Regions from separate parts of the Arthrobacter sp. ASL1 genome, predicted to be linked through region 1. Evidence: predicted binding sites of a transcription regulator. Region 1 holds the regulator's gene; the other holds the start of a gene.
What was found. Region 1 encodes LexA, which represses DNA repair genes until DNA is damaged. Its sites were predicted from a motif close to TCGAACANNTGTTCGA; they were not measured.
Positions count from the first base shown of each region.

Region 1 (5,154 bases):
CCGACAGGTCGTGGAGTCTCTGGAGTCAGGGCGACACTTGCTCGTGCAAGCCGGCACGGGCACCGGCAAGTCGCTCGCCTACCTCGTCCCGGCGATTGCCCATGCACTCGAATCGGACAAACCGGTCGTGGTCTCCACCGCCACCTTGGCGCTCCAGGCGCAGATCGTTGGCCGAGATGTCCCCCGCCTACTGGAGAACCTTGCGGACGAGCTGCCGCGTCGGCTCGACGTCGCCCTGGCCAAGGGGCGCTCGAACTACGCCTGCAAGTACAAGCTCGGAGGCGGATACCCCGACGAGGATGAAGGGGCGCTCTTCGCCCTGGACGACGACGGTGCGGCACGACCGCTGACAGTCGGGGCCGGACCATCTTCCGCCTTGGGCCAGGAAGTGGTGCGGGTCCGGGAATGGGCCGAGGAGACTGAGACCGGGGACCGCGATGATCTGGTGCCCGGGGTCAGTGAACGGGCATGGCGGCAGGTATCGGTCAGTGCCATGGATTGCCTGGGCGCGCAGAAGTGCCCCATGGCAGAAGAGTGCTTCAGTGAATTGGCCCGCAAGAAGGCAGGCGAGGCCGACATCGTCATCACCAACCACGCTATGCTCGCCGTGTCGGCGTTCGAAGGGCTGGCAGTCCTGCCCGAATTCGACACCGTGATCATCGACGAGGCCCACGAACTCCAAGACCGGGTGACCAGTTCAGTCACGCGCCCGATTTCGGCGGCTTTGGTCTCTGGCGCGGCGACAGCCACCCGGAGAAATTGCAAGGGCGTGGCCGTGGAGGCCCTGAACCGCGCGGGCCAGGCCCTGGCCGACGCCCTCGACGGCGTTCCCGCAGGGCTGCTTCCCAAGGGGTTGAATGAAGAACAGCGCGGTGCCGTGGCCGCCGTCCGGGAAGCCGCTCGCGTTGCCCTGTCCGACTCGAAACCGGCCAACGGCGAAACCGCTGACGGCGGCCGGCAAATGGCACGTTCCCAGCTCCTGTACCTGACGGAACAATGCGATCGACTCGACGGACCGGCCGACGAGCGAGAAGTCGTCTGGATCTCGCGCCAGGGCAGCTTCACCCCGGGCGCCGGCTACACGGCTCCCGATGACTCCGCGCCGGCCACCATCAACGTTGCCCCACTGTCCGTCGCGGGCAAGCTCCGCGAGGGTCTATTCGATGGGCGAACCGTTGTTCTGACCTCTGCCACCTTGGCCATCGGCGCCGCCTTCGAACCCGTCGCCGGTTCATTGGGGCTCCTCGGTGAGGGCGCCCCGGCTTGGACGGGCATCGACGTGGGCAGCCCCTTTGACTACACGCGGCAGGGCATGCTCTACGTGGCACGTCACCTGCCGAAGCCGTCGAGGAGCGTTTCGCCGGAGGCCTTGGACGAACTGGCCGACCTGATCGGGGCATCGGGTGGGGGAGTGCTTGCGCTCTTCTCATCGCGCCGGGCCGCCGAGGAAGCCGCAGAGGCACTCCGCCCGAGGGTGGACCCGGATATCCTCTGCCAGGGCGAATCGAGCATGTCCACCCTGGTCCAGCAATTCGCGGACGAACGGGACACCTGCTTGTTCGGAACCATGACGCTGTGGCAGGGGGTCGATGTCCCCGGCCCCTCGTGCCGACTCGTGGTGATCGACCGGATCCCCTTCCCCCGGCCTGACGATCCACTGTCCACGGCCCGTAGCCGGGATGTCGCCAGGCATGGCGGCAACGGGTTCATGGCGGTTTCGGCCTCCCATGCCGCCGTGCGACTGGCCCAGGGGGCGGGGCGGTTGATCCGGTCCACCACCGACCGCGGCGTTGTCGCTGTCTTGGACTCGAGGTTGGCCACCGAACGATACGGAAACTTCCTGCGCGCCTCGCTTCCACCCATGTGGGCCACAACCGACAAGAAAGTTGTCCTGGGCGCCCTGGCCCGCATCGCATCCAGCTGATCCTGAACGCAAAGGCCCCCGTCCGCGGAAGACGGGGGCCGGGCGGACGGGAGTCCTAGATCGAGCGCATCACCGAAACGACCTTGCCCATGACGGTGGCGTGATCGCCGAGGATGGGTTCATATTGCCGGTTCTGGGGCAGCAGCCACGTATGTCCGTCTCGTTGGCGGAACGTCTTCACCGTGGCCTCATCGTCCAGGAGCGCGGCGACTATGTCGCCGTTCTCTGCATGCTGCTGGCGCCGGACGACCACCCAGTCGCCGTCGCAGATTGCCGCCTCCACCATTGAATCCCCGCTGACCTTGAGCATGAAGAGCTCGCCATGCCCGACCAGCTGACGGGGTAGGGACATGACATCTTCGACGGATTGGTCTGCAAGGATCGGCCCACCGGCAGCGATTCTGCCGACCAGCGGGACTCTTGCCACATCGGCGGACGAGTCCATCTCGACGACCGACAGGTCTGCGCGCTCCCTGGCCGTGTCCTCGGGCGCCTTCCCCGTCGTGTCCGAGGCAGCGGCGGTTCCGAGGCTGAGGGGCAGCAGGATTTCCATGGCCCGCGGACGACGGGGGTCACGGCGTATGTACCCAAGCTTTTCCAACTGGCTCAACTGGTGGGTGACGCTGGACAGGCTGGCCAGCCCGACCGTGTCCCCGATCTCGCGCATCGACGGTGGGTAGCCCTTGTCGGCGACGGCCCGCTGGATCGTCTCCAGAATCCTTCGTTGCCGAGCCGTCAGGCCCTTGGGTGCCTTCTTCGGCGCCGGAGTCTCCGCTGAGCTCATGGTCCATCCCGTCCTGGTAAATCGCCGGCGTACCGGGCCTGTGCGCAATCTGTCGGATGCGGCTGATGGACTCTCATCCGTTCAGCCGATGCCTCCACTCTAGGGCAGCGGAGACGGTCATTCAAAGATTTATTCGAACGTGTCTCGACAATGCTCGTACAAAGATGCTAAAAATGATCAAGAAGTTCGAATATGAGTTCGAAGAAGATTCGCGGCATCCGCGACAGGTACCCGCAGCGGCGGGTCGAAAGGAAGGCAAGACCATGGCTCACATCGCATTGACTGCCCCGGCGTTCGGCACGAATGATTGCGTCGACGCGCGGGTCGCCCGCGACATCCGTCGGGCACCAGTTTCCCCGCGGATCGAACTCACCCGGCGGGGTCGTTTCCTCCTGATTGGTCTGCCCTTGATGCTGGCGGCGACCGCGGCATTGGTACTTGCCGGCATCTTCACCGCACCCGTGATGGCAGCGGGATCGTCCGGAACCGCGCCGGTGGAGGCGACTACGGTCTCGGTGATGCAAGGGGACACCGTATGGGATCTGGCAGCGGAATTCGCGCCAGACCGGGATCGCCAGCAAGCCGTCGCGGAGATCACCGAAATGAACGACCTGCATGGTTCCGTGTTGGTCCCGGGGCAGCAGATCTTCGTTCCAACCGGCAGCTGAACCGTCATTGTGACTGCCGGCTCATCTTCAAATTCCTCGGGCGGCCCACCACGGAATTAGAATGGTGCGGTGAGTAATCAGCTGGAAAGACTGGCCAAACTGCCGTTGCGGGAGAATCTGCGCGGCATCGAACCCTACGGTGCACCGCAACTTGACGTCGCCGTCCTGCTGAACGTCAACGAAAACACGCATCCGCTACCGGAATCCGTCTGCAGGGCCATCACCGAGGACGTCACCGCGGCCGCCCTCACGCTGAACCGATACCCGGACCGGGAATTCACCGAATTGCGCGAACGCCTTGCAAACTACCTGGGCCATGGCCTGGTCGCGGAGAACATGTGGGCCGCCAATGGTTCCAATGAAGTCCTCCAGCAAATCCTCCAGGCGTTCGGCGGCCCGGGACGCAGCGTCATGAGCTTCCCACCGACCTACTCGATGTATCCGTTGCTTGCCAGTGGTACCGACACTTCATACATCGCCGGAAAGCGGGGTTTGGGTTTCGGGCTCAGCGCAGCCTCCGCCGCCGAGCAGGTCATCGCCGAGGCGCCTAGCCTCGTCATCTTGTGCTCCCCGAACAATCCGACTGGTACGGCCCTGGGCCTGGATGTCGTCGAGGCCGTCTACGACGCGGGACGGGCCAGCAACGCGATCGTCATCGTCGACGAGGCCTATGCCGAATTCGCCCTCGAGGGTACCGAATCGGCCCTGACGCTGCTCCAGGGGCGTGAACGACTGATCGTTACGCGAACCATGAGCAAGGCGTTCGCCTTGGCCGGAGCGCGGGTCGGCTACCTTGCTGCCGCACCCGAAATTGCCGACGCACTGCGGCTTGTGCGCTTGCCGTACCACCTTTCCGCCATCACCCAGGCGACTGCCAACGCCGCACTCAAGCAGGTAGATTCCCTGCTGGCCACGGTGGCGGATATCAAGAATCAACGCGACCGCATCGTCTCCGAACTCACCCGGCTGGGGCTCGAACCCGCAGTCAGCGATTCAAACTTCGTGTTCTTTGGGGGGCTCGAGCACGCCGGACGCACCTGGCAAGGGTTGCTTGACGCCGGGGTACTGGTTCGCGACGTCGGCATTCCCGGCCATTTGAGGGTCACGGCGGGAACCGAAGCCGAGACCACCGCCTTCCTTACGGCCCTCGAGGAACTGCTGTCGTCCGGGGACTCCGCCCCGTCGGATCACGACAGCTAGACTTGACTGCGGGCTGCCACATCTGCCGCCCTGCCCCACCACACCGAAGGAATGTCTGTGCCTGCAGAATTGCTCAGCGGTCGCCGCGCACGCATGGAGCGCGCCACCAGCGAGTCCACCGTCGTCGTCGAGCTCGACCTGGACGGAACCGGCGTTGCCAACATCAGCACGAGCGTCCCGTTCTACGACCACATGCTTACGGCATTGGCCAAACACTCGCTGATTGACCTCACTGTCCAGGCCACCGGCGACACCCACATCGATGTCCACCACACAGTGGAGGACATCGCGATCACCATTGGTGAAGTACTTCGGATGGCGCTGGGCAACAAGGCAGGCATCCGCCGTTTCGGTGAAGCCTCGATCCCTCTCGATGAGGCGCTGGCCCATGCCGTGGTCGACATCTCGGGGCGTCCGTACCTGGTACACGGCGGCGAGCCGGCGGGCCAGGAGTACCACCTGATCGGCGGACATTTCACCGGATCCCTGACCCGTCACGTCTTCGAGGCGTTGACTCTGCATGCCCAGATCTGCCTGCACATGCGCGTCCTCTCGGGGCGCGATCCGCACCACATCGT
Region 1 is NZ_CM155284.1:3,554,344-3,559,497, forward strand. It holds gene AC1MEQ_RS16795 (ATP-dependent DNA helicase) at 1-1,924, shown strand, start outside; gene lexA (transcriptional repressor LexA) at 1,980-2,708, opposite strand; gene AC1MEQ_RS16805 (LysM peptidoglycan-binding domain-containing protein) at 2,882-3,376, shown strand; gene AC1MEQ_RS16810 (histidinol-phosphate transaminase) at 3,446-4,576, shown strand; gene hisB (imidazoleglycerol-phosphate dehydratase HisB) at 4,628-5,154, shown strand, end outside.

Region 2 (5,154 bases), 2.0 Mb from region 1:
GTCGCGGATGTCCCAAATCCTGCACATCGACCCCGTCGAACAGATCGCCGTCGTCGAACCCGGCGTCCTCAACGCCGCGGTCAACCAGGCCGTCGCCGCCCACGGTCTCTTCTACGCCCCCGACCCGGCCAGCACCGCGATCTGCTCGATCGGCGGGAACGTCGCCACCAATGCCGGCGGGATGTGGTGCGCCAAGTACGGGGTGACCCGCGAATCCATCCTCGCGCTGCGGGTGGTGCTACCGGACGGACGCATCCTCGACACCGGGCGGCGGACCATCAAGGGCGTCACCGGATACGACCTCAACGCGCTGATGATCGGCTCCGAGGGCACCCTCGGGATCGTCGTGGAAGCCACCTTGCGCCTGCGTCCCAAACCCGTGCACACCGCCACGCTGGTCGCCTACTTCCCGGACGTCTCGGCTGCGGCGCAGGCCGCGTCGGCCATCATCGCCGCCCGGGTGCAGCCCTCGGTCCTCGAACTCATGGACGGCCAGACGCTCGAGGCGGTCGACGCCGCGCAGGGGACCGACCATGCCACCAAGGGCTCCGCGTTCCTGCTCGCGCAAACCGACGGCTACGGTGCGCATCTGGAGCAGGAGGTCCTCATCGAGGCCATCCGGCCGTTCGCCTCGTCGATCGAGCAGGCCGGCGATCCCGAGCAGGCCGAGGCGCTGATGGCGGCCCGCCGGGCAGCCATCCCTGCGGTCGAACGGCTGGGTAGGGTCTCGATCTGCGACGTCGGGGTGCCCCGGAACCGCCTGGCCGAGGCCTTCGCGGGGCTGGAGGAGATCGCCCGGAGGACCGGGGTGCGGATCTTCACCGTGGCGCATGCCGCCGACGGGAACCTGCACCCCATCATCGCCGTCGGCCCCGATGAATCGATCACCGAGGGCCCGGCCAAGGTCGCGTTGGCGGACATGTTCCACCTGGCCCAGCGGCTCGGCGGCACGCTGACCGGCGAACACGGGGTCGGGCTGCTCAAGCGCGACTGGCTCGCGGAGGAACTGGGGGAGACCTCGCTGGAGATCCAGCACGCCATCCGCGACGTGTTCAACCCCCGCGGCATCCTCAACCCGGGCAAGGCGATCTGATGGTGGGGCTGCGCAGGAGCTACGATGCGCTGCTGGCCGACATCGAGACCGGTCTGGGGTCTGGGGAGCTCTCGGTGGGGGACCAGCTGCCGGGCGAGCGCGTCCTGGCCGGGAAATACGGCATCTCCCGGGCATCGGTCCGCGAAGCGGTCCGCATCCTCGATGTCATGGGCATCCTGGACGTCCCGACCAATTCCGGTCCGCGCTCCGGGCCCGTCATCATCTCAAATCCGTCCAAGGGGTTGGGTTCGGCACTGCGGCTGCATGTGGCCGCCAAGAAGCTCTCCATGGCCGACATCGTCGAAACCCGGATCCTATTGGAGACCTGGGCGGCCCGCGCCGCGCCGGAACGCCCGAACACCGAGGACCTGCTGGAAGCGCGCGACCTGCTGCAGGCCATGGATGCGCCGGGTCTGGCCCCGGGGGACTTCCACGAGCTCGATGCCCGCTTCCATGTGGCGCTGAGCCGACTGGGCGGCAACGCCGTGATCGAAACACTGATGGAGGCCCTCGGCGGCTCGATCAGCGGCTACATCGGCGATGCCATGGCCGCGATGGACGATGCCCCGGAGACACTCGACCAGCTCAGGAAGCAGCATCATGCCATTTTCGAAGCGGTTCGGGAGGGGCGGCAGGAGGCTGCCGCGCAGTTGCTGCACCATCACATCCACTGGCTCGACGACCGGGCCCGCGGCGAGATCGCGGTCCTCCGCGACGCCGAATCCGGGTAGGCGCGGCGCGTTCCCCACGATGCTAGAGTTGGCATCGAAAGTATGTTCTACTCCAGGGGGTCTCGTGTTCGGCCAGGATCCGGTGCGCGTGCCCCCGCCCGGGGCGGGCCCCGACGGCGGCGTCAGGGGAGGAGCCACGGTGGAACGACAAGCCAGCGGCTTCCCGTCCCCGGCCCGCGACTACTTCCACGGCGGGATCGACCTGAACCGCCACCTCATCCGTGACCGCACCTCGACGTTCATCATGCGTGTGTCCGGCAACTCGATGGCCGCCTCCGGCATCTGCGACGGCGACGAGGTGATCGTCGACCGCTCGCTGGAGCCCCGGGACGGGAAGGTGGTCATCGCCGTGCTCGAGGGTGAACTGGTCATCCGTCGGCTCGCCGCGGACGCCTCCGGGATCAGCCTGGGCACCGACGAACCGCGCTCCAAGCCTGTCGCCGTCGCGCAGCTGGAGGACCTGACGATCTGGGGCGTCGTCACGCGCTGCCTCCACCATGTCTGAACCGGTCTCGGCCCAGCTCCGCCTGGCGCTGGTGGACGTGAACAACTTCTATGTCTCCTGCGAACGCGCCTTCGACCCGCGGCTGGAAGGTCGGCCCGTCGTCGTGCTCTCGAACAACGACGGCTGCGTCGTCGCGCGCTCGGAGGAGGCCAAGCGGGCGGGGATCAAAACCGGTACACCGTGGTTCCAGGTGCAGGGGCGTGCCGCCGCGTTGGGCCTGGTGGCCCGGTCGAGCAACTACGAGCTCTACGGGGACATGTCGGCGCGGGTCATGGAGGTGGTCGGCCGGTTCGGGGCCTGGCAGGAGGTCTACTCCATCGACGAGTCGTTCATCGGGTTGCCCGCTAACGAGGAGATGTTGCGCCAGACCGCCGGACGGATCCGGCAGGCGGTCTGGCGCCACGTCGGGGTCCCGGTCTGCGTGGGGGTGGCGCCGACCAAGACGCTGGCGAAGTTCGCCAACCACGTGGCCAAGCGCAATCCGGGCCTGGAGGGTGTCTGCTCGTTGGGCAGCGTCCCGGAGGATGAGATCCACCGCATCCAGTCACGGGTCCCCGTCACCGGGCTGTGGGGCGTGGGCGGGCGGACCGGGACGCGGCTCAACGCACTGGGCATCGACACGATCGCCGACCTGCGGGCCGCCGATCCGCTGATGATCCGCAAGAAGTTCTCCGTGGTGCTCCAGCGCACGGTGCTCGAACTCAACGGCACACCCTGCATACCCGAGGTCGAGGAGCGCGCGGACAAGGCGCAGATCATGTTCTCGCGCAGCTTCTCCGCCCCGGTGAGCACGGGCACGGACATGGACCAGGTCATGGCGCTGTATGCCCAGCGTGGTGCCGCCCGGATGGCAGCCGAGGGGTTGCGGGCCTCGATGCTCACGGTCAGCGCCGGGGTCAGCCGGTTCGCTGCGGCGGCTCCGGAGACCGGATCGGGGGAGGGGGCCGCCGCGTCGAACCCGGTGGTGTCCGTCCGGCTGCCGGCGCCGACCCAGGATCCGATCGTGCTCACGCGCGCCGCGGTGGCTGCAATGCGCGGGCGCATGGTGCCAGGGACCAGGTACGTGCGTGCCGGGGTGATGTTCTCCGGCCTGGAACCGGCGACCGGGCAGTCCACGTTCGATGCGTTTGCCGGTGAGGGGGCGGAACGAGACATGGGTTCGCTGCTCGGGGACGTGCGGTCCCGGTTCGGCGAGGCGGCCATCGGGTTGGGCCATGCGGGGCTGGCCGAGCCGGCGGGGTGGACCATGAAGCGGGAGTTCGCCTCCCCGCGCTACACCACCGAATGGGCGGACCTGCCCGTCGTTTCGGCCTGACGGCGACGGCGGGCCGTGGTGGGGCGGGCCAGGGCCCGGACGCGCCGCTCCTCGGCGTCGCGTACCTGCTGCGTCACGGCTGCGCCCCCGTACGGCAATCGGCGGTAATCTGGTGACGTTTTGCCAGCAGTTCCCGAACCGGAGGTCCCATGTCGTCAGCGCCCGCCGGCGGAAGATCCCAGGCCTGGTTGTGGACGCTGGTGGCAGCGGCGTTCTTCTCGCAGACGGCGCTGAACCTGGTCCGTCCGGTGACGACCTACAAGCTGATCGACCTCGGCTCGGACGCCACGGTGATCGGCCTGGTGACCGCCGCCTACGCGATCCTACCGGTGGCCACCGCCATGTGGCTGGGCCGGCTGACCGATCGGATCCCCGGCCTGCGCGCCATGGTCGCGGTCGGGGCGGTGGTCCTCGGCGTCGGCGCCGCCGGCCTGGCGCTCGCCGGCAGTGTCATCTGGGTGGCCGCGGCCAGCGCGGTGCTGGGCATGGGGCATCTGGTGTTCACGATCGCGGGCCAGTCGGCCATCGCCCGCTTCTCCCCGAACGACCAGCTGGACAAGGGGTTCGGCTGGTTCACCGCGGCCTATGCCGGAGGGCAGATCGCCGGCCCCTTGGTGGCCGGGTTCCTGCTCGGCGGTTCCGCGGGGGTGGGCCCGGGCTCGCGCGCCGACGGCATCACCTTCTCGATGTGGCTCGGTGCGGCGTTGGCGTTGATGGTCCTGCCCGTCCTGTTGCCGGGCATCATCGCCAGCCGTGGCGGCACCCGGGGGAGGTCCTCCGCGCCGGGTGAGCGCCGCCGTCGTGCCGCGGCCGTGTCTACCACCGGCAACGACGCGGCCGCCGGCAATCCGACGATGTCCGCCATCCTGCGCCGGCCCGGGATCCCGTCCAACATGCTCGCCTCGCTGGCGCTGCTGGCGATGCTGGACATCCTCACCGCGTTCCTGCCACTGGTCGGCGAGGCCCACGGGGTCTCTCCGGCGTGGATCGGGATCCTGCTGGCCGCCCGTGGTGCCGGGACGATCATCTCCCGTGGGTTCCTGCCGTACCTGAGCCGCAGGATCCAACGCCGGAGCCTGCTGATGGGCAGCCTCTACGGGGCCGGGGTCTGCCTGGCCGTCCCGGCGGTGGTCATCGACATCCCGTGGGCCACCCTGGTGCTGCTTTTCGCCGGCGGGATCTTCCTGGGGTTGGGCCAACCCTTGACGATGTCGTTGATTTCCGAAGCCGTCCCGCACCACTGGCGCGGTTCGGCCCTGGCCGTGCGCCTGATGGGCAACCGGCTGGGCCAGGTCGTCATGCCGCTGGCCGCGGGCGTGATCGCCGCACCGCTCGGTCCGGCCGGGGCCATCTGGTTCAGCTGCGCGGTGCTGGTGGGCAGCGGCGTGCAGAAGACCTTCGCCCGCACCCGCTGACCCACCGGTTCGGCGGTGTCAGAGCTTGACGACCATCTTGCCGGTGTTCGCGCCGTGGAGCAGGTCCAGGAACGCGTCCACCGCGTTCTCCAGCC
Region 2 is NZ_CM155284.1:1,586,600-1,591,753, reverse strand. It holds gene AC1MEQ_RS07520 (FAD-binding oxidoreductase) at 1-1,093, shown strand, start outside; gene AC1MEQ_RS07515 (FadR/GntR family transcriptional regulator) at 1,093-1,824, shown strand; gene AC1MEQ_RS07510 (LexA family protein) at 1,964-2,329, shown strand; gene AC1MEQ_RS07505 (Y-family DNA polymerase) at 2,322-3,644, shown strand; gene AC1MEQ_RS07500 (MFS transporter) at 3,794-5,059, shown strand; gene AC1MEQ_RS07495 (NADP-dependent oxidoreductase) at 5,078-5,154, opposite strand, start outside.
Region 2: the regulator LexA is predicted to act here: its motif matches at 1,859-1,874, upstream of AC1MEQ_RS07510 (LexA family protein).